2 regions of the Microbacterium sp. MMO-113 genome follow, and region 2 is predicted to be linked to the other one. Evidence: riboswitches for the same ligand, from Rfam matches in the RefSeq annotation. Region 2 holds a riboswitch; the other holds the start of a gene.

Region 1 (8,864 bases), on a different contig from region 2:
GGGGGCCGAGACCCGGCGCCGTCGCGGACGGGGTGCGGCCGCCGCGCCCACGACCGAGCGGGAGCTCACTGCCGAGGAGCAGTACGAGGCCGAGCTCGCCGAGCAGGCACGGCAGAACTCCGGCGACTGGGACAGCGTCGCACCGGGCAAGGCCGACCACTTCGGTCCGAGCTTCGCCCGCATGATCGGGCTGCTCAAGCCCTCCGCGGTCTGGTTCGTCTTCGTGTCGATCCTCGGAGCGATCGGGGTCGTGCTGACCGTCGCCGCCCCGAAGGTGCTCGCCGAGGCGACGAACATCGTCTACCGCGGCTTCATCTCCATCCAGCTCGGCCAGCCCAGCGGCGACTTCCCGGGATTCCCGGCAGGGACGCCGCAGGACGTGGTGGTCGACGCCCTGCGCGACGCCGGACAGACCGACTTCGCCAATCAGGTCGGAGCGCTCGGCGACTTCCGGGTCGGCGACGGCATCGACTTCGACGCGCTGCGCTGGGTGATCGCCGCCGTCCTGGCGATCTACGTCGTGGCCGCCTTCCTCAGCTGGCTGCAGGGGTACGTCATCAACGTCATCATGGTCCGGACCATGTGGCGCCTGCGGGAGTCCGTCGAGGCGAAGATCAACCGGCTCCCGCTGGCGTACTTCGACAAGGTGCAGCGCGGCGAGCTGATCTCCCGCGTGACGAACGACATCGACAACATCACCCAGACCATGCAGCAGTCGCTGTCCGGTGCCCTCACCGCCGTGCTGACGGTGATCGGCGTGCTCGTGATGATGTTCTCGATCTCGTGGCAGCTCGCCCTCGTGGCGCTCGTGGCACTCCCGCTCATGGGCGTGATCTTCGGCGTCATCGGACCGCGGTCGCAGAAGGCCTTCGGCACGCAGTGGCGCAAGGTCGGCCGGCTCAACGCCCGGGTCGAGGAGGCCTTCTCCGGCCACGCGCTGGTCAAGGTGTTCGGCCGTGAGCAGGACGCTCTGGACAAGTTCAAGGCCGAGAACGAGGAGCTGTTCCAGGCGAGCTTCAAGGCGCAGTTCCTCTCCGGCATCATCATGCCCGCGATGACCTTCGTCGGCAGCCTGACCTATGTCGGCATCGCGGTGCTCGGCGGCCTCATGGTCGCGAGCGGGCAGCTGCGCCTCGGCGACGTGCAGGCCTTCATCCAGTACTCGCAGCAGTTCACGCAGCCGCTGTCGGAGCTGGGCGGCATGGCCGCGGTCGTGCAGTCCGGCACCGCGTCGGCGGAGCGGGTGTTCGGCCTGCTCGATGCCGACGAGCAGGAGGCCGACGACCCTGATGCCCCCGCGCTTCGCGAGGGGGAGGGCGTGATCGAGTTCGAGAACGTCTCGTTCTCGTACTCGCCGGAGCGGCCGCTCATCACCGATCTGTCGTTCCGCGTCGAACCGGGACAGACCGTCGCCATCGTCGGGCCGACCGGCGCCGGCAAGACGACGCTCGTGAACCTCATCATGCGGTTCTACGAGCTCAGCGGCGGGCGGATCACGCTCGACGGTCAGGACATCTCGACCATCACGCGCGACGAGCTGCGGTCCCGCACCGGCATGGTGCTCCAGGACCCCTGGCTCTTCGCCGGGAGCATCCGCGAGAACATCCGCTACGGGCGCTCGACCGCGACGGACGAGGAGGTGCTCGCCGCGGCGAAGGCGACCTACGTCGACCGCTTCGTGCACGCCCTTCCGGACGGGTACGACACCGTGCTCGACGAGGACGCGTCGAACGTCTCGGCCGGTGAACGCCAGCTCATCACGATCGCACGGGCCTTCGTGGCGCAGCCGTCGATCCTCATCCTGGACGAGGCCACATCGGCGGTCGACACCCGCACCGAGCTGCTGCTGCAGCACGCGATGGCCGCGCTCCGGCAGGGGCGCACCTCGTTCGTCATCGCGCATCGTCTGTCGACCATCCGCGACGCGGACCTCATCCTCGTGATGGAGCACGGCGACATCGTGGAGAAGGGCACGCACGACGAGCTCATCGCCGCACAGGGTGCGTACTGGCGCCTGTACCAGTCGCAGTTCGAGCAGGCGGCGACCGACCTCGACGCCGAAGCCGCGCTCACCGGCTCCTCGCCGGTCGTCGTGACCGGCGACGCGGACGAGGAGGCGAGCGCGCAGGAGCAGGCGACGGACGCGGTGGCCGGAGCGGCGGTCGGCGCCCAGCTCCCGGCGGCCGAGACCGCAGCGGCTCGGGCACTCCTCGACGACGGCGCTGACGGCTCCACGTCTCCGTCCTGACCCGGCTCACGAACGACGCCCCACTCCGGATCCGGAGTGGGGCGTCGTTCGTCAGCGCTCAGTCGTCTCCGGCGATGCCGAAGAGCTCGAGGGGGTGGGTGAGTCGCCACCACGGGCTCGGACCCTCCAGGTCCTCGTCGAGGACGAGGGCGGTCTCGGTGCTGTCGACGGGACCGGTCGTGGTCAGGGTGCCGACCGTCCCGTCCGCTTCGCGTTCCTCTCCGAGATCGAACACCGGCGTCGCCGTCGCGCTCGCTCCGTTCCACAGCACGACATCGGCGTCCTCACCGGCGACCACATCGACGCGCTCGCCCCAGACGGTGAGGACGCGCCCGACCACCGTGCCTGCCGGGACGGCCGGGCCCTGGGCCTGCAACGCTGCCTCCGTCTGAGCGAACAGGGCGCGGGTGAGGGCGAGGCGCGCCTCGTCGTCCTCCTGGTTCAATGCCGCGGCGTAGAGCCGGACCGTCGCGTCGCCGATGACGACGTCCTTGGCGGTCAACAGGTTCCAGCCGACGAGGGTGCCCGTCTTGATGCCGACGACTCCCGGATCGGCGAGCATGCCGTTCGTGTTCTCGACCGTCCCGGCCCCGGGCAGGTCGACGGACCGGGTGCCCACGATCTCGGCGAACACCGGATTCCGCATCGCCATCTCGCCCAGGGCCACGAGGGCCTCCGGGGTGGCGACGTTGCGCTCGTCGAATCCGGACGGCGTGACCACGGTGATGCCGGAGAGTCCGCGCTCGCCGAGCCAGACCTCGGCCGCGGCGGCGAACTCGCGGTCGGACCCCCAGATCTCCGACGCCAGCCGGTCGATGTAGTTGTTCGCCGAACCGAGCAGGGTGCCCTGCAGAAGCTGGTACTCGGTCAGCACTCCGCCCACCGGCACATCGAGCGCTGACTGATTGGCGATCCGATAGTCCCAGTAACGGATGCTGTCGGCGTAGGTGAAGGAGAACTCCGGGCCCTGTTCGCCGGGGGCCAGCGGCAGCCGGTCCAGCACCATGAGACTGCTGACGACCTTCGTGATGCTCGCGATGCTCACCGGAGCGGTGGTCGACGCCGCGGTGGTCATCCCGGCGATGCCGACCGCCCCGTCGCCGACCGCCGGCCAGGCGAGCGCGGCGGTGGGGGCGGCGACGGGGGTGAACTCGACCGCCTGGACGGTCGGGGCGATCTCATGCAGCGGCCAGAGCAGCGTGGTGCCGGCGTACGAGGCGACGAGGCCGGCGAGGACGCCGAGGGGGACGAGCAGGCCGGGTCCGGCGATCGCGGGCCGCAGCCGGGCGTCGCGCAGCAATCCCGTCTCCTCCTCCGTGCCGGCCGAGGCATCGAACTCGGGCGTCGATGAGGCCGCAGCGACGATCGACGGGTCCACCCAGGTCAGCGCGGTCGGCGGTGCCGAGGCATCGGCCCACGCCGCGGCTTCCGGAACCGGACCCGGATGATCGACCGCGGGCGCGGCGGATGCGGGTGCGGAGTCTTCGGGCCGCGCGTCGACGCCGACGCCGCCGGACGCCTCTTCAGGGGGATCGGAAGCGGTCACTCGCTTACGGTACCGAATCCGGCCCCGAATCCGCCGTGCGCGGGGCGGGACGCGCGGACGGTAGGATCGACAGCACAACCACGGGAGTCCGGCGAGCCGGGCTGAGAGGGAGCGAATCGCGCTTCGACCGTCGAACCTGATCTGGGTCATGCCAGCGCAGGGAGGAGTTCACATGAGTACGTCCACGTCCGCATCCCCGTCGAGGAACACCACGGCCGCTCCGGCGCGAGGCTACCTGCGCTGGCGCGTCATCGACATCGTCGTCGCCAGCGTCCTCGGTGTCGCCGCCGGTCTGATCTTCCTGGCCTGGAACGTCGGATACCTGGGGCCGAAGGCCCTGCTCGAGCCGTTGCTTCCCGGCCTCCAAGGGCTCCTCGACGGCCCGTGGCTCTTCGCGGGTGTGCTCGGCGGGCTCATCATCCGCAAGGCGGGTGCCGCGATCTACGTCGAGCTGCTGGCCGCCGTCGTCTCGGCGCTCATCGGCAACCAGTGGGGCGGCTTCCTCACGCTCGAGGCGGGTCTCGTGCAGGGTCTCGGCGCCGAGCTGGTCTTCCTGCTGTTCTTCTACCGCCGCTGGTCGCTGCCCGTCGCGATCCTCGCCGGGGCCGGTGCCGCGCTCGCGGGCGGCATCAACAACCTCGTCCTCTGGTATGCCGGCTCCGGTCCCGCCTTCACGACGATCTACCTCGTCAGCACCGTGATCTCCGGGGCGGTCATCGCCGGTGCGCTGTCGTGGGTGCTCGCCCGTGGCATCGCGGCGACCGGGGCTCTGGACCGGTTCGGCTCCGGGCGCGAGGCGCGCGTCCGCGTCTGATGTCCGGGCAGTTCGCTCCCGCCGGCGTCGAGGCCCGTGGCTGGGGCTGGCGACACGCGAGCCGCCTCGCCTGGGCGCTGCGCGACGTCTCGTTCCGCATCGAGCCCGGCGAGCGCGTGCTCGTGCTCGGCGCCTCCGGCGCGGGGAAGTCGACGCTGCTGCACGGTCTCGCCGGTGTGCTCGGCGGTGAGGAGGAGGGGGAGAGCGAAGGCGCGCTGCTCGTCGATGGCGAACCCGCCGCGGCGGCCCGCGGGCGGGCCGGGCTCGTGCTCCAGGACCCCGACTCGCAGGTGATCCTCGCTCGTGCCGGCGATGACGTCGCCTTCGGGTGCGAGAACCTCGGGGTGCCGCGTGCCGAGATCTGGCCCCGCGTCGAGGCCGCGATGGCCGGCGTCGGACTGGACGTGCCGCTCGATCACCCGACCGCGGCGCTCTCCGGCGGTCAGAAGCAGCGCCTCGCCTTGGCCGGCATGCTGGCGATGGGCCCCGGGCTGGTGCTGCTCGACGAGCCGACGGCGAACCTCGATCCGGAGGGCGTGCGCGAGGTCAGGGAGGCGGTGGAGCGGATGCTCGCCACGCGTCCCGCCACCCTCGTGGTCGTGGAGCATCGGCTCGAGGTGTGGTTGCCGCTCCTCACGCGGGTCATCGTGCTGGGGGCCGGCGGGGTGGTGGCGGACGGCACTCCCGCGGATGTGCTCGGTGCGCAGGGCGAGCGCCTGGCCGCGGACGGCGTCTGGGTGCCCGGCCGGCCGCCCGCCGAGCCGTCGGCACCGCGGGCGGCCCCCGGGGAGGTGCTGCTGTCGGCGCGCGGCCTCGCGGTCGCACGGGTGAAGGGACGTCCGGTGGCACACGGCATCGACCTGGAGGTGCGTGCGGGTGAAGCGGTCGCGATCACCGGGCCCAACGGTGCAGGCAAGTCCACGCTGGGTCTGACCCTCGCCGGACTCCTCCCTCCCGTCAGCGGCGCCGTGTCCGCGGCCCCGGTGCTCGCGCAGGGGGCGGATCCGTCGCCGATCCGCTGGGCTTCCCGCGAGCTCCTCACGCGGATCGGGATGGTGTTCCAGGAGCCGGAACATCAGCTCCTCGGCAAGACGGTGCGCGAGGAGCTCGCGGTGGGCCCCCGCGCCCTGGGTCTTTCCGAAGGCGAGATCGAGGCCCGTGTCGACGAGCTGCTCGACCGGCTGCGGCTGGCGCATCTGGGGGCCGCGAATCCGTACACGCTCTCGGGTGGAGAGAAGCGCCGGCTCACGGTCGCGGCCGCGATCGCCACGCGACCCCGGGTGCTGATCCTCGACGAGCCGACGTTCGGTCAGGACGCCCGCACCTGGGCCGAGCTCGTCGCGATGCTCGCCGCCCTGCGGGACGAGGGCTCCGCGATCGTCACCATCACCCACGATCTCGACGTGGTGCGCGCCCTGCACGCCACGCGGTTCGCGCTGGGGGCGTCGGCATGACGGCTCTCGCCCCCGCGCCCACCCGCACCGGCGTCGTCGCCCGGATCAATCCGGTCGCGAAGCTCGGGGTCAGCGCGCTCATCGCCGTGCCGCTGGTCCTCACCCTCGACCCGGTGTCGGCGGCTGTCGCGCTGGTGCTCGAGGCGGTGCTGTTCCTCTTCGCCGGCATCGGCTGGCGGGAGTTCTGGGTGCGCACGTGGCCGGTCTGGCTCGCGGCGCCGCTGACCGGTCTCACCATCGCCCTCTACGGCGAGACGAGCGGCGCCGTCTACGTCGACTGGTTCGTGCTCCGCATCAGCGAGGGGTCGCTCGCGCTCGCCGTCGCCACGATGCTCCGGGTGCTCGCGATCGCCCTGCCCTCGGTGGTGCTCTTCATCACGGTCGATCCCACGGACCTCGCCGACGGCCTCGGGCAGATCCTTCGGCTTCCGGCCCGTTTCGTGCTGGGCGCGCTCGCCGGCCTCCGCATGGCCGGACTGTTTCTCGACGACTGGCGTGCCCTCGAGCTCGCCCGCCGGGCGCGCGGCGTCGCCGACCGCGGACGCATCCGCCGCTTCCTCGGCATGGCCTTCGCCCTGCTCGTGCTGTCGATCCGCCGCGGCGCCAAGCTCGCGACCGCGATGGAGGCACGCGGCTTCGGCGCCCCGGGTCGTCGCACCTGGGCGCGCGAGTCGCGCTTCGGCGCGCCGGAGTGGCTTCTCCTCGCCGTCGGGGCCGCGATCTCCGCGACGGCGATCGCCGCTGCGGTCGCGACCGGCGCCTGGAACTTCATCCTCGGGCCGTCCTGACCCTCACCCCTTTCGGACGAGGGTCCGTAGAGGTGGCGCGAGTGGCCGGTCTAGCGTCCGCTGGAGACAGTGCCAATCGACACCGACCGAAAGGGACGTCCCATGAGCATCTCCTCCGCCGACGACCAGCCGCTCTTCACGCGGCCGGGCGAGGCCACCGTCGCACCGCGACACGTCATCCCGGATTCCGAGTCGCTTCCCGCGACGGCGAAGCAGATCGTCGAGGACGAGACCATCCTCGACGGCAACGCGCGCCTCAACCTCGCCACCTTCGTCAGCACCTGGATGGACGACGAGGCGAAGCAGGTCTACATGGCCTCCTTCGACAAGAACATGATCGACAAGGACGAGTATCCGCAGACCGCCGCCATCGAGGACAACTGCTGGCACATGCTCGCGAACCTGTGGAAGGCGCCGGACGCGGCGAAGAGCATCGGCACCTCGACCATCGGCTCCTCCGAGGCGTGCATGCTCGGCGGTCTCGCGTTCAAGCGGCGCTGGCAGCAGGCCCGCCGTGCCGCCGGTAAGGACGCCTCCACGCCGAACCTCGTGATGTCGAGCGCTGTGCAGGTGTGCTGGGAGAAGTTCTGCAACTACTTCGACGTCGAACCCCGCTACGTGCCGATCAGCGAGGAACACAAGACGCTCGACGGCCACGACCTCGAGAAGTACGTGGACGAGAACACCATCGGGGTCGTCGCCATCATGGGCGTCACCTACACCGGCATGTACGAGCCGGTGGCCGAGATCGCCGCGGCGCTCGACGCGATCCAGGAGAAGACGGGTCTCGACATCCCGATCCACGTGGACGGTGCCTCGGGAGCGATGATCGCCCCGTTCCTCCAGCCCGACCTGGTGTGGGACTTCCGGCTGGAGCGCGTGCACTCGATCAGCACCTCGGGGCACAAGTACGGTCTCGTCTACCCCGGTCTCGGCTGGGTGGTCTGGCGCGACGCGCAGTGGCTGCCGGAGGACCTGGTGTTCCAGGTGAGCTATCTCGGCGGGGAGATGCCGACCTTCGCCCTGAACTTCTCCCGCCCTGGCGCTCAGGTGCTGCTGCAGTACTACCTGTTCCTCCGCCTCGGGTTCGAGGGCTACCGGGCCGTGCAGCAGGCCTCGCAGGACGTGGCGAAGTTCCTGTCCGCGGGGATCGCGAAGCTCGACGCGTTCGAGCTGTGGAACGACGGGAGCGACATCCCCGTCTTCGCCTGGCGCCTGAAGGACGGGCACACCGACAAGTGGACGCTCTACCACCTGCAGGATCGGCTCCGGATGCGCGGCTGGCTCGTGCCCGCCTACCCCATGCCCGCGGATCTCCAGGACCTCACGGTGCAGCGGATCGTCGTGCGCAACGGACTCAGCATGGATCTGGCCGCCGAGCTGCTCGACGCCATCACCGCCGAGGTGGCCCACCTCGACGCGCTCACGGCTCCCATGCCGTCCGACCACCCCGACTCGGCGTTCCACCACTAGGGGGCCGACATGTCCGCCCCGCAGTCCGGTGCCGCCGGCGCCGCCTCCACGCCGCGCATCTCCCGTCCCGCCGTCGCCGTCCTCGGCATCGGCCAGCTCGCCCTGCTCACCCTCGTCGTCGTGGCGAGCCTGCGGTCCCTGCCCGCGATGGCGATCTACGGCCTCGGCAGCATCACGCTGTACCTCATCCCCGCGGTGCTCTTCCTCGTCCCCACCGCCCTCGTCGCCGCGGAGCTCGCGACGGGCTGGAAGGGCGGGGTGTACGTGTGGGTGCGCGAGGCCCTCGGCAACCGGTGGGGCTTCACCGCGGTGTGGCTGCAGTGGATCCAGAACGTCGTCTGGTTCCCCACACAGCTCGCGTTCGTGGCCGGCGCTCTCGCCTTCGTCTTCCTCGACCCCTCGCTGTCCAGCTCTGGGTTCTTCACCGCCGTCATCATCATCGTCTGCTACTGGGGCGCCACCCTGGTCACCCTCCGCGGCGGCGATCTCTTCGCCAAGCTCGGCTCCTGGGGCGGCATCCTCGGCACGCTCTTCCCCGCGG
Region 2 (8,864 bases):
CGGGGGCGGTCCGGTCCGCCGGCGGTGCAGACGCAGACGCCGTTCATCCACACGTCGACGTCGTAGGGGTCGAACTGCGCGGCCGTCGTGCCGATCGCCGCAAGGACGCGGCCCCAGTTCGGGTCGTTGCCGAAGATGGCCGCCTTGAACAGGTTGTTGCGGGCGACCGAGCGGCCGACCTCGACGGCGTCCTGCTCGGAGACGGCGTGCTGCACCTCGATCGTGATGTCGTGGCTCGCCCCCTCCGCGTCGCCCTGCAGCTTGACCGCGAGCTCCTGGCAGAGCTCGGTGAGCGCCTCGGCGAAGTCGTCGAGATCGGGGACGACCTCGGAGGCGCCGTTGGCGAGCAGCGTCACCTGGTCGTTGGTCGACATGCAGCCGTCGGAGTCGAGGCGGTCGAACGTGCGTCCCGTCGCCCGGCGCAGGGCCTCATCGGCCTGGAGCGGTTCGAGCACGGCGTCGGTGGTGAGCACCACGAGCATCGTCGCCAGACCGGGGGCGAGCATGCCCGCGCCCTTCGCCATGCCGCCGATCGTCCAGCCGTCGCGGGTCACCACAGCGGTCTTCGCGACGGTGTCCGTGGTCATGATGGCGTGCGCGGCGCTCTCGCCGCCGTCGGCGCTCAGCTCGGCGATCGCCTGCGCGGTGCCCGCGAGGACCTTCTCGCGGAAGACCTCGTCGCCCGTCCCGATGAGCCCGGTGGAGCAGACGAGAACGTCGCCCGCGCTGATGCCGAGCAGCTCGGCCGCCTTCTCCGCGGTCTGGTGGGTGGTCTGGAACCCGAAGCTGCCGGTGAAGCAGTTCGCCCCGCCCGAGTTGAGGACGACGGCCTCGACCACGCGGTCCGCGACCGCCTGCTGGGACCAGATGATGGGGTTGGCCTTGGCGCGGTTGCTCGTGAAGACCGCGGCGCCGACCTTGCGGGGGCCGCGGTTGACCACGACGGCGACATCGGGCTTGCCGGTCGACTTGAGTCCGGCGGCGACCCCGGCCGCCTCGAATCCTGCGGGGGCGGTGACGCTCACGGGGCGACTCCGTTCACTGAGAGGGCGCGGGTCTCGGGAAGCCCCCGCGCGATGTTCATGGACTGGACGGCAGCTCCGGCGGTGCCCTTGACGAGGTTGTCGACGGCGGTGACCACCGTCACGCGGTTCGCGGCGCGGTCGATCGCGAGGCCCATGAGGGCCGTGTTCGCCCCGAGCACGTCGGCGGTGCGCGGGAAGCTCCCCTCCGGCAGCAGCTGGACGAAGGTCTCGTCGCCGTAGGCGCTCTCCCACGCCTGACGGATCTCGGCGTCGCTCACACCCTCGGCGATCGGCGCCGTGCACGTGGCGAGGATGCCACGCGACATCGGCACGAGGACCGGAGTGAACGAGATCCGGATGTCCTGGGCCCCTGAGTCTGTCGACGGGCGGGCGGCGGCGAGCGCCTGACGGATCTCCGGGATATGGCGGTGCGTGCCGCCGACGGCATAGGGGTTCGCGGAGCCGAGGATCTCGCTGGCGAGGAGGTTCGTCTTCAGGCTCTTGCCGGCCCCGGACGGGCCGACGGCCAGGACGGAGACGATGTCGCCCGGGTCGATCACACCGGCCGCGACACCGGGAGCGAGGCTCAGGCTCACCGTGGAGGCGTTGCACCCGGGCGCGGCGATCCGGGTCGCGCTGCGGAGCACCTCCCGCTGCTTGTCGCCTCCGACGAGGAGCTCGGGCACGCCGTACGTCCACGGCTCGTGGAACGCCCCGCCGTAGAACGCGTCCCACTCCGCGGACGAGGTGAGCCGGTGGTCGGCTCCTGCGTCGATCACCAGCGGGGTGTCGCCGAGGGCGTCGGTGTACTGCCCGGACTGGCCGTGCGGGAGGGCCAGGAACACGATGTCGTGTCCGGCGAGGACCTCCGGCGTGGTGTCCTGCAGCGTGAGGTGGGCGAGCGAGCGGAGGTGCGGCTGGTGGGCGACGAGAGGCTGTCCGGCATTCGAGTGCGCCGTGACGGTGCGGATCTCGACGTCGGGGTGAGCGGCCAGGAGGCGCAGGATCTCGCCGCCTGCGTAGCCGGAGGCGCCGGAGACGGCGACGGAATACGTCATGCTTCTACCTTAACGGTCGGGTCCTCGACGATCTCGGGACCGGGGGGCGGGGCCGGAGGCGGCGACACCGGCACTCGACCGCCGCGCGGACGCAGGCAGAAGGGCGGGGTCGCCTAGAATCGGCGGCCGCGACGTCGGCGCACGGCGATGACGCTCGGGACGAGCGTCGAAGGAGCGGTGGCGACCGAAGGCATGCGGCGACGATAGCGCGGGCGCGTTCGGCACCGCAAATCCGGGGCGTCACACGACAGCGCGGGCGACCGGTGCGGCGAAGAAGGCACGTTCGTGGGCGCTCGAGGCGAGGAAGGCGCGCCGCATCCGCTCCCGGCCGGCGTCGTCGGCCCTCGCGGCCGCGGCGGCGACGTGCGCGACGGCCTGCCGGGTGGCCTCCGCGAAGGCCGGATCCGCGTAGGTGGCGAGCCACGACGCGTAGGGATGCCGGGGGTCGCGGGGCGCCGCGCCGAACGCTCCGGCATGGAGCCGCTCCCCCAGGTCGGTGTAGAGCCAGAAGCACGGCAGCACGGCCGCGATCAGTGCGGCGTAGTCGCCGCCGAAGCCGACGGCCCGCAGATGGTCGAGGTAGGCGACCGTCGCCGGCGCGGGGTCCGTCGCGAAGGTGGCGCCACTCACGCCGGTCTCCGGTGTCAGCCACGACGCGTGCAGCTCCAGCTCGCCGCGGATCGCGCCGTGGGCGGCCTCAGCCCAGAACGCCTGCTCGTCGGGGGTCGGGGCGAGGCGCGTCGCCTCCGCGAGCACCCGGGCGTACTCGCGGAGGTAGAGGGCGTCCTGCGCGAGGTAGAAGACGAAGGCATCGCGGTCGAGAGTCCCCTCGGCGAGCGCGCGCACGAAGGGCAGCGCATCGATGTCGCGGCGGATCGCGGCGGTCTCCTCCCACCAGGCCGCAGCCACCTCCTCCGGCGTCGGCCGGGTCTCGGCCCCGCCGCGCGCCCAGAGCCCCGCGAGATGATGGATCGGGCCGTGTCCTCGCCCGACGTCCAGGTCGTCCGCCGCGCGGAGGGCCTCCCGCAGCCAGGCGCGCGCGGCGCGGACCGCGGACGCCGGATCGTCGCCCCTCGCCAGTCGTGTGGCCAGAGCCGCGGACAGCGAGCAGCCGGTCCCGTGGGTGTTCTCCGTCATGATGCGTGCCCCGGGGAACTCCGCGTGCTCTCCCGCCGCGGCATCGATCAGGGCGTCCGGCGCCTCGTCCCCCGGCAGGTGACCGCCCTTCACGAGCACCGCGGTCCCCGTGGCCGCCGACAGCTCCTGCGCCGCGGCGAGCGCGTCCGTCCAGTCGGCCACCTCGTGACCGACGAGCACCGCCAGCTCGGCGAGGTTCGGGGTGACCACGGTCGCCAGAGGCAGCAGGTCCCGGAGCTCCCGCTCGGCATCGGCCTGGAGCAGCCGGTCCCCCGAGGTCGCGATCATGACCGGGTCGAGCACGACGATCGGGGGCTGGGTGTCCCGGAGCCACGCGGCGACCGTCCGGATCACGTCGACGTCCGCGAGCATGCCGATCTTCACGGCGTCGATGCGGATGTCGTCGGCGACGGCGTCGAGCTGCGCGCGCAGGAACTCCGCGGGAGGGACGTGCACGGCACGGACGCCCTGCGTGTTCTGGGCGGTCAGGGCCGTGAGGGCGGCCATGCCGTAGCCCCCGTGCGCGGCGATCGCCTTGAGGTCGGCCTGGATGCCTGCGCCGCCGGACGGATCGCTGCCGGCGATGCTGAGCACATGCGGCACCGCCCGTCCGAGCCACCGCCGACGGAAGGCCGCGGCGGCGGCCCGCGGGTCGTCCGCCGCGCACAGCGCCGAGACCACCGCGATCCCGGCGGCACCGGCCGCGCGCAACGCCCCCGTGTCGTCGAGGTCCACCCCGCCGATCGCGACGCACGGCAGCGCACTGCGCGCGGCGAAGGCGGCGAAGCCGGCGATGCCGAGCGGGGCCGGGTGGTCGGGCTTCGTGCGCGTGGGGCGGATCACGCCGACCCCGAGGTAGTCGACCGTCCCCGGCGGCAGCGCGTTCACGGCATCGAGATGGGCAGGGGTGTTCGCGGTCAGCCCGATCAGGGCCTCCGAGCCGAGGAGCTCGCGCGCGCGGAGCACCGAGGCGTCCGCCTGGCCGAGGTGCACCCCGTCCACCCTGGCACCGCGGCGACGGGCCTCGACGGCCGCATCGAGGCGATCGTTCACGACGAGCAGCGCGCGACCGTCGATGGCAGCGGACAGAGCAAGGAGCTGGTCGACGGTCTCCTCGTCCGTCGCCTCCTTGTCGCGGAGCTGCACGATGCGGACCCCACCCGCCACGGCCTCGCGGACCGTCTCGACCACCCCGCGTACGCCGCACAGCGACCGATCGGTGACGAGGTAGAGGGACAGGTCGACGGTCATCGGGCCTCCTCCTCGACGCGGGCGCGGGCACGGAGGTCCCCCGGCGTCACGGCGGACAGGGCGTCGAGCAGTCCGACGGCGAAGCTGCCTGGTCCGCGGGAGGTCTCCGCCGCCTGCTCGGCCGCGACCGTGTAGACGAGGGTGGCTGCGGCCACCGCCGTCAGCGCGTCGGTCCCGGTACTGCGGGCCGCCCCGAGGAAGGCCGCCATCACGGCCCCCAGCGCGCAGCCGCCGCCGGTCACCCGCGTGAGCAGCTCGTGCCCGTTGGCGATGCGGATCACCCGTTCCCCGTCGGTGAGGAGGTCGACCGGACCGGAGACGGCGACCACGGAGCTGTGCCGGTCGGCGAGCTCCCGCGCCGCCGCTGCCGCCGCCTCGGTCCCGTACGTCGCGTCGACACCCCGGCCGCCGCTGCTGTGTCCGGCCAGCGCGAGGATCTCCGACGCGTTGCCGCGGAGGGCGGTGGGGCGCAGCGCGGCCAGCTCGTGGGCCAAGGCCGTCCGCACCGGGAGGGTGCCGATCGCGACGGGATCGAGCACCCACGGCGTGCCGGCGGCGCGCGCTCCCGCCACGGCCTCCCTGCTCGCCTCCCGCTGCTCGGGGGTCGGCGTCCCGAGATTGACGAGGAGCCCCGAGGCGGCAGCGGCGAACGGCTCGGCCTCGCCGACGATGTCGACCATGGCCGGCGCCGCCCCGAGCGCCAGCAGCACGTTGGCGGTGAACCCCGTCACCACGGCGTTCGTGACGCAGTGCGTCAACGGTGGCGTAGCCCTGACCTCCTCCCGCAGCCTTCCCGCCGTGACGGCGAGGTCGAGGACGGATTGCGGACGCACAGGATCGCTCATGGGCGACATCCCTTCGCTAGTACGAACTAGATCAGGTTCGACGGGTGTGATCTCAGCCGCGGATGCGGCACCCCGTGTCACTGCCTCGCAGTCTAGCGAGCGAGGGCGTCGAGCAACGCCCGCTCCTCCGTCCGTGTGAGCCCGGCGCGGCGCTCCCGGTCCACGCCCCGTTCGCGCTCGTCCGCCACGACGCGTTCCACCGTCTCGTCGAGGGGCCGGAGCCTGCCTCCGCCGCGCCGGTACCGCGCGTTCGAGCGGGTCATGAATCCGCTCATCTCGGGCGGCAGCCACAGCGGGAGCGAGCGCGGCCCCGCCCAGTACGCGACACCCTCCGCGACGAGATGCTCCTCCGTGCCGACGACGACCGGACCGGTGTGCCCGGTGGAAGCGCGCACCGTACGCAGCACGTCCTCCAGGTCGCGCACGTCGCCGATCGCGTTGACGGCACCGGTGACGGTGGCGGACACGACGAAGGCGGCGACGTCCTCGACATCGATGATCTGCGCCATGCGCCCGTCGAGCGGCGGGAGCAGAACCGGCTCGTCCAGGGCCCGGAGGAACGCCGCGGCCCAGTAGCCGAAGCGATCGCTGGGGTCGCCGTCGCCGACGATGAGGCCGGGACGGACGAGGAGCGCACGGTCGCCGAGGCTCTCCTGCACGGCGTCCTCCGCCGCGACCTTCTGCCGCGCGTAGTCGTCGTCCTCACCGGCCTGCGCCGCCGGGTGCCGCGGGGCCGACTCGTCGGTCCCGACCGTCTCGTCGTCGCGGTATACCGACATCGACGAGATGTACGTCCACCGGGCGGCACGGTCGCCGAGTGCGCGGACCGCCCCGGAGACGTGATCGACGCGGGAGGAGACGTCGACGACATGGTCCCAGTCGGTGCGCGAGACGACGTCATAGGCGTCCTCGTCGTCGCGGTCGGCGAGCACGAGGGTCGCTCCCGGTGGCGACGGCCGCCCGCCGCGGGCCAGGCAGGTCACGGTCGCCCCCGCCCCGAGCGCCTGCGCGGCGATGCGCCCCGACAGCCATCCGGTTCCCCCCAAGATCAGCACATCCGTCATGTGCCCATGTCATCAGGATCGACGACTCGGGGAAAGGGCCTCCGCTCAGAGCGGAGCGGCAGGACAGGCCATCACGCGAGCACAGGCCCTCACGCGAGCACAGGCCACCCCGCAATACAGCCCACCCCGCGAACACAGGCCATGACGCGAGCACAGGCCCCCGGCACTGCTGTCACCTGATGCCACGCGAACGCCTAATGCCGCGCGACCTCCCGAGGAACCCGCGCGGCATCAGGATCAGTCGCGGAGGGCGGCGCCGAAGCTCTCCGCGGCGACGGCGACGCCCGCCATCTTCGCCTCGGAGGCCTCCGCGGCGGTCAGCGTGCGGTCGTCGGCGCGGAAGCGCAGGGCGAACGTCAGCGACTTCGATCCCTCGGGCACGCCCTCGCCGCGGTAGTCGTCCACGAGCCGGACGGACTCCAGCAGCGCGCCAGCGCCCTCGGCGAGAGCCGCGCGGACCTCGCCCGCCGGCACCTCGGCCGGGAGCGTGAGCGAGACGTCCTGCGTCGCGGCCGGGAACGTGGAGAGCGTTGCTGCCACGATGCGTCCTCCGGCGAGCGCGAGCAGCCGGTCGAGGTCCAGCTCCAGCACGGTGGCGCGACCCGGCAGATCGGCATCCTCGGCGACGGCCGGATGAAGCTCGCCGACGTAGCCGACCTCCTCGCCCCCGGCGACCAGCGCACCGGTGCGTCCGGGGTGGAGTGCGGCGCGCTGTGTCTGCACGACGTCGATCTCGATGCCCGCGGCGGCCCCGATCACGCGGACCGCGTCGAGCGCCTCGACGAGCCCGGCGGCTTCGGCGGCACGACCCGGCTGACGCGGCGACACATTGCCGGTCAGCAGCACCGCGACGTGGCGCTCCTGCGGGGGGATGGAGGCGTCGAGCTCGGCGAGCACCTCATCGGACGGCCGGACACCCAGCGGCGGAACCTCGGCGGTGCCGTACTCCACGCCGGGCTCCGGGACGAACACGGCGCCTGTCTCGAACAGCGCAAGATCCGTGAGCCCGCGCGAGATGTTGCGGTGCGCGGTCTGCAGCAGACCGGGGATGAGCGAGCGCCGCAGGAACGGCACCTGCCCGTCGAGCGGGTTCGCGAGGCGGATGCTGGGCAGGTGCTCACCGGACGCGGAACCGTGCAGATCGTTCTGCGCCTCGGTCGTGAACGGGAACGCCGGAGTCTCGACGAACCCCGCGGCCGCGAGAGCGTTCGCCACGCGGCGACGCCCCTGCTGGTGGGCCGTGAGGCCGCGACCGGACGGCGGAGTCGGCAGCACCGCGGGGATGCGGTCGAGCCCGTGGATGCGGGCGACCTCCTCGGCGAGCGTCCACTTGTCGGTGAGGTCGGGGCGCCAGGTCGGCGGGATGACCGTCCAGCCGTTCTCCGCCGCGGTGACCTCCGCGCCGATCGTCGTGAGCGCGCCGGTGATCTCGTCGTCGGTGTAGTCGACGCCGATCAGCCCCTGCACGAAGCCGCGCGGGAGCTCGATCTCGGCGACGAAGACCTCGGCGAAGAGCGCGCCACCTTCCTCCGTGAGCGTGCCACCGGCGAGCTCGACCATGAGGTCGGCTGCGCGCCGGGCCGCGACGAAGGGGATCAGCGGGTCGACGCCCCGCTCGAAGCGCTTGGACGCCTCGCTCGGGAGCTTGTGCCGGCGGGCCGTGCGGGCGATGGTCGTCGCGTCGAAGGTCGCCGCCTCGATGAGCACGTTCCGCGTGGTGTCGCTCATCTCGGTGGTGCCGCCGCCCATGACACCGGCGAGGCCGATGGGACCGGAGTCGTCGGTGATGAGGAGGTCTTCGACGTGCAGCTTCCGCTCCACGCCGTCGAGCGTGGTCATCTTCTCCCCCGGCGTCGCGCGCCGGACGGTGATGCCGCCCGTGAGCTTGTCGAGGTCGTAGCCGTGCAGCGGCTGCCCGAGCTCGAGCATGACGTAGTTCGTGATGTCGATGAGCACACCCAGCGACCGCATGCCCGCGAGGCTCAGGCGCGCGATCATCCACGGCGGGGTGGGCCGCGACGGATCGACGTCGCGCACGACCCTGGTGACGAACTCGCTTGCGCCGACCCGGCCGCGCACCGGCGCCTGGTCGTCGACCACGGCCGTGTGTCCGGAACCGGGCTGCAGCTCGGCGAAGTCGCGCTCGGCGGGGTCGCGGAAGGCCGCCCCCGTGGCGTGGGAGTACTCACGGGCGACGCCGCGCACCGAGAAGGCGTAGCCGCGGTCCGGCGTGACGTTGATCTCCACCGCGACGTCGTCGAGACCGAGGAGCGCGATCGCGTCCGTGCCGACGGGGGCATCGATCCCGAGGTCGCTCAGCACGACGATGCCGTTGTGCTCGTCGCCGAGCCCCAGCTCGCGCGCGGAGGCGATCATGCCGTCGGAGACGTGACCGTAGGTCTTGCGGGCGGCGATGGGGAACGGCCCGGGAAGGACAGCGCCGGGCAGGGTCACGACGACCTTGTCGCCGACGCCGAAGTTGTG

The links. A riboswitch is a leader RNA that binds a small molecule or an ion and turns the genes downstream of it on or off. The one in region 2 is predicted to bind thiamine pyrophosphate.
Region 1: linked by a shared signal. The riboswitch ahead of WFJ36_RS14580 (ECF transporter S component) and the one ahead of thiM (hydroxyethylthiazole kinase) in region 2 are both predicted to bind thiamine pyrophosphate.

The regions. Positions count from the first base shown of each region.
Region 1 covers NZ_JBBCTD010000004.1:181,080-189,943, reverse strand. Annotated here, with positions in the region: gene WFJ36_RS14590 (ABC transporter ATP-binding protein) at 1-2,248, shown strand, start outside; gene WFJ36_RS14585 (D-alanyl-D-alanine carboxypeptidase family protein) at 2,307-3,794, opposite strand; TPP riboswitch at 3,865-3,976, shown strand; gene WFJ36_RS14580 (ECF transporter S component) at 3,967-4,608, shown strand; gene WFJ36_RS14575 (ABC transporter ATP-binding protein) at 4,608-6,062, shown strand; gene WFJ36_RS14570 (energy-coupling factor transporter transmembrane component T family protein) at 6,059-6,850, shown strand; gene WFJ36_RS14565 (glutamate decarboxylase) at 6,953-8,323, shown strand; gene WFJ36_RS14560 (amino acid permease) at 8,333-8,864, shown strand, end outside.
Region 2 covers NZ_JBBCTD010000003.1:10,716-19,579, forward strand. Annotated here, with positions in the region: gene argJ (bifunctional glutamate N-acetyltransferase/amino-acid acetyltransferase ArgJ) at 1-1,025, opposite strand, end outside; gene argC (N-acetyl-gamma-glutamyl-phosphate reductase) at 1,022-2,083, opposite strand; gene WFJ36_RS10595 (bifunctional hydroxymethylpyrimidine kinase/phosphomethylpyrimidine kinase) at 2,324-4,471, opposite strand; gene thiM (hydroxyethylthiazole kinase) at 4,468-5,316, opposite strand; TPP riboswitch at 5,308-5,401, opposite strand; gene WFJ36_RS10605 (NAD-dependent epimerase/dehydratase family protein) at 5,409-6,380, opposite strand; gene pheT (phenylalanine--tRNA ligase subunit beta) at 6,618-8,864, opposite strand, start outside.